2 regions of the Marinomonas pontica genome follow, and region 2 is predicted to be linked to the other one. Evidence: predicted binding sites of a transcription regulator. Region 2 holds the regulator's gene; the other holds the start of a gene.
The links. The regulator FNR, encoded in region 2, switches genes on or off when oxygen is low (the NO sensors DNR and NnrR bind a similar motif). The targets are predictions, from matches to a motif close to TTGATNTANATCAA.
Positions count from the first base shown of each region.

Region 1: a site for FNR is predicted at 1,285-1,298, ahead of trhP (prephenate-dependent tRNA uridine(34) hydroxylase TrhP). Genes of this name have one in related genera too.

Region 1 covers NZ_AP027271.1:1,164,998-1,167,412, forward strand. Annotated here, with positions in the region: gene trhP (prephenate-dependent tRNA uridine(34) hydroxylase TrhP) at 1-1,189, opposite strand, end outside; gene AABA11_RS05465 (TonB-dependent siderophore receptor) at 1,378-2,415, opposite strand, start outside.
Region 2 covers NZ_AP027271.1:1,761,946-1,764,360, forward strand. Annotated here, with positions in the region: gene AABA11_RS08215 (adenine phosphoribosyltransferase) at 19-561, opposite strand; gene fnr (fumarate/nitrate reduction transcriptional regulator Fnr) at 584-1,345, opposite strand; gene hemN (oxygen-independent coproporphyrinogen III oxidase) at 1,367-2,415, opposite strand, start outside.

The DNA of each region.
Region 1 (2,415 bases), 600 kb from region 2:
CACCTACGCTAAAGCGGTTTTTTACTTCTATGGTGAGGGCGTTGTCGCTTGTTGTGATGACTTCACCAACAAATTGTTGCTGTTCGCTGACGGAGTTGCCTGTTTCGTAGTTTTGCATGTCCACATGGCGATGGCGTTGCAAGAATCCATCGGTGTAACCTCGGTTCGCGAGGTTGTCTAAGCGGTTCATTAGACCTTCGTCAAAACGCTGGCCAGTGACAGCGTCGTTAATGGCTTGGCGGTATATTTGCGCGGTTCTGGCACAGTAATAAAACGATTTGGTTCGGCCCTCAATTTTTAATGAATGCACACCCATTTTCACCAAGCGCTCTACGTGTTGAATGGCACGCAAGTCTTTGGAATTCATAATATAGGTGCCATGTTCGTCTTCAAAGGCTGGCATGTATTCGTCTGGGCGGCCGCGTTCTTGAAGCAAGAAAAGCTGATCAGTTGGCTCTTGTACTTGCACAGAAGCCTCTTGAATTTGAGCTGTCTGTTCAGGAACGTATAACGAAGCGCCACTGGTGGCAATGATCTGTCCTGCGTCATCTTGTGTCGCTTCGTGGACATTGTATTCCCAGCGACAGGCGTTTGTGCACGCACCTTGGTTTGGGTCGCGTTTGTTCATGTATCCCGATAGCAGGCATCGACCAGAATACGCCATGCATAATGCCCCATGCACGAAGACTTCCAGTTCCATTTCGGGCACTTTCATACGAATTTCTTCGATCTCGTCTAAGGACAATTCACGCGACAGTATTACGCGGGAAATGCCTTGTTGTTGCCAGAACTTGACCGTTGCCCAGTTGACCGCATTGGCTTGTACCGAAAGATGAATTTGCTGATCAGGGAAGGCTTCTCGCACCATCATAATTAAGCCTGGATCTGACATGATGAGGGCGTCTGGATTGAGATCGATGACCGGCGCTAAGTCGTCAAGGTAGGTTTTTAATTTGGCATTATGGGGAGCAATATTGCTGACCACGTAAAGTTTTTTGCCCAGCTGGTGAGCTTCATTTATGCCGATACCAAGTTTTTCCAAGTCAAACTCGTTATTACGCACTCGCAATGAATAGCGTGGTTGACCCGCGTATACCGCGTCTGCCCCGTAGGCAAAAGCATAACGCAGGTTTTTTAACGAACCAGCTGGAGAGAGTAATTCTGGAAAGAAGGCTTTTTCTTGAGACATGAGGTTCACCGATCGATCAAAACGGGCGGAGTTTACCTGTGTGTTGATTGAACTCAAGCACTGTCGGTGGGATGACTTGTTTAAATAAAACGACTTTGATGCAGGTCAAAAATGTAGGAAAAACCCCCAAAAAAACGGATCAAGAGACCCGCTTTTTTGTATCTGTCTGTTAGTGAGCCTGATGCGATTTAAAAGTCGTAGGCGGCAGTAACATACACGCGACGTCGTTCACCTACGAAAGAGCCGTTTTTCTCCGTAAACCCACTGACGGCGTATTCTTTGTCGAATAGGTTTTTGATGTTCAGCTGGAATTTCCAATCTTCCCAGCTTGTTTGCCAAGACGCATCATAAACTGCATAGGGTTTGATGGTTTGTCCTTGACGGTTGATTTGGTCACTTACATAGTCTGCACCGAAGGCAATGGAGGAGGTGATACTTGGGAAATCGTATCGAGTCCAAAGGCCGAGCTGGTTATATGGCGTATTGGCAAATCGGTCATTATTAGAGTACTGAATATCCGCGTCGGTTGACTCTTTTACTACTGTGTCGTTGTAGGCGTAATTGACGTTTGCTACCCAACGAGGTGTGATATCGGCCATCACATCAATTTCTATGCCCTGACTGCGAACTTTACCTATCGAAACTAATAGACTGGCGTCATTTGGGTCTTCCTGAAGGATGTTTTCACGAATGATGCGATACGCAGCAATGTTTACATTTAGCTTGTTTTGCAGCCAGTAAGTACGCAAGCCCGCTTCAATTTGATGGCTTTCTTCTGGGTCGAAATACCCGTCAGTTGACGATGCTTGGTTGGAAGCAGACTGAGGTACGAAACCTGTTGATGCGGACACATAAGGCTTAATGTGTTCATTTAGTGCGTAGGTTGCCCCTATGCGCGCAGAGTAGCCGGTGTCATCGTATTCGGTTTCTGTATTTTTTATATTATTGGTGTATTTTTCTTCGTATCGATCAAAGCGAACCCCCGTGGTTAAATCCAGTTTATTGGTGATGGCCCATTGGTCTTGAGCAAACACACCAACACGGTCTAAAACGGTTTCTTCGTCTTTATAAAGCGGCATGGTGTAGTCGCTAACGTTGTCTGTGTACTGAGGGTTGCTTAGGCTTAAATCTGATACACCAGAACTTGAGTTTGATCGGTAATAAAGAAAGTCACCATAAAGATGGAAGTAATCTGCGCCGACTAAGACGGTGTGGTCACCTAATTC
Region 2 (2,415 bases):
CTTTTATATCTGTTACAATCAATCGCCGTCGTAGGCACACAGACTAAAAACTGGAATATCGCTGTCGCGTAATTTTTGGCTTCCACCCAAATCAGGTAAATCAATAATTGCCGCCACTTCTTTAATATTTGCGCCTTGTTTTGTTAGCAATTTGATTGCAGCAAATAAAGTGCCGCCGGTTGCAATCAAGTCGTCAAACAATAAAACTTCATCTCCAGCCTTTACAGAGCCTTCTTGGATTTCAAGCTCTGCTTCTCCATACTCAAGAGCGTACTTTTGAGAGATGGTTTTGCCAGGCAGCTTGCCTTTCTTGCGAACCAAAATCAGTGGCTTTTGAAGTTCATACGCTAAAACAGCAGCGATCAAAAAGCCACGCGCGTCGATACAAGCAATGTGCGTAATATCTGTAGCCATATAACGATGCACATAAGCATCCACTACCATTCTCATCCCTTTAGGATCACTAAAAATAGGGGTGATATCTCGGAAGCTGATGCCTTGTTTTGGCCAATCTTCAACCGTTTGGATTAGCGATTTAACGTAGTAATCATCGTAGAGCATTATGGTATTGCCTCAAAATCATTCAAATGTGAGAGATTTTACCACAATCACTAGCAACCCCAACGAGTTTTTGCATTTCTGGGAAATCAACTATTTCAATTTCTTTTCCGTCTACATGGATCAGTTCACTTTTCTGAAAGCGAGTAATGACACGGCTCACCGTTTCAACTGCTAGTCCCAAGTAATTGCCAATTTCGCCACGAGACATAGACAAACGGAATGAGCTGGCCGAATAGCCTCGTTTTTTGAAGCGATTCGAAAGATTTAAAAGGAAAGAGGCCACTTTTTCATCCGCATTTTTTTTACCGAGTAAAACCATCATTTGTTGGTCATCTGAAATCTTACGGCTCATCACTTTAAACAGTTGGTGCTTTAATGATGGTATCTGAGACGAAAGCTCTTCTAGATGGCTAAATGGTATCTCACAGACGGTTGTTGTTTCTAAAGCCTTGGCAGAAACAGGGTAGGTGTTGGAGTCAATGCCGCTTAGGCCTACCAACTCACTAGGGCAATAAAAGCCAGTAATTTGTTCTTCACCAAAAGAGGTAATGTTAAACGTTTTTAGTGTTCCAGAGCGAACAGCGTAAACGGAATCAAAGGCTTCACCCTGACGAAAAAGGAATTCACCTTTTTTGAGTGGTTTTTTACGCTCAATAATTTGGTCCAATCTATTGATGTCTTCATCAGCTAGAGCAATTGGAAGGCATAGTGCACTTAAACTGCAGTTCTGGCACTGCGAAGTTAACGTGCTATTAAAACGCGAATGTGTGTGTGTCATTGACATTTAGCTCTCCCTGAGATCCATCTATATTACTTTAGAATATTTTACTGTGTTGTTTAAATGCTTATCGAAAACCATACAAATGCATCGAATAAGCAAACGCCCACGCTCGGTAACCTTAATTGTGGTCTGCATTCCACACTGGTCTATTTCAATCATTCCATCTTCTAGCATAGGAGATAGCTTGTCCATTTCCTGAGAAAAATAATCGAAGAAATGAATTTTGTGCCTTTCCTCTACCTCTGTAACGTCCAATTTAAATTGAGATATGAGCGTCATAATAACCTGATGTCTAACTCTATCATCGTGGTCACTAATGTACCCTTTTGCAATCGCTAGTTGACCTTTTTCAATACTACTCCTATAAGCAGATAAGTCTGTGTAGTTCTGTATATAAATGCCATTTAAATCGCTAATAGCAGACACACCAAAAGCCACTAAGTCTGTACCAGCATGTGTTGTGTAGCCTTGAAAATTTCTTTGTAACTTGCCTTGTTTTTGAGCAAGCGCTAATTCATCGCTGGGTTTAGCAAAATGATCCATACCAATGTAATCGTAACCCGCTGCGGTTAGGTATTCGATGCTCATTTTTAATAAATCTAGCTTGATATTGGGTAAGGGAAGAGTGTTGTCTAAAATGCGTTTCTGAGCACGAAACCGCTCAGGCAGGTGCGCATAGTTAAACAATGAAATACGTTCAGGAGACAATGAAATCACCTGATCAAGAGTTTCTTTGAATCCCTCTAGTGACTGGTAGGGCAGGCCATATATCAAATCAAAATTAATGGATTTAATGCCCAGTGAGCGAGCATTGTCCACAAGCTCAGACACCATGGTAAGCGGCTGAACCCGATGAATGGCTTCTTGTACTTTAGCATCAAAGTCTTGCACACCAATACTGATTCGGTTTATTCCCATTTCCGTCAATAATTTCAGCTTTGAATAGGTAATTTCTCTAGGATCTATCTCAATACTGTAATCTTGAGTGCCATCATTTACTAAATTGAAATACTGTTTGATGTTTTCAAACAGAGTTGCGATCAGCTCTTCTGTCAAAAAGGTGGGAGTTCCAC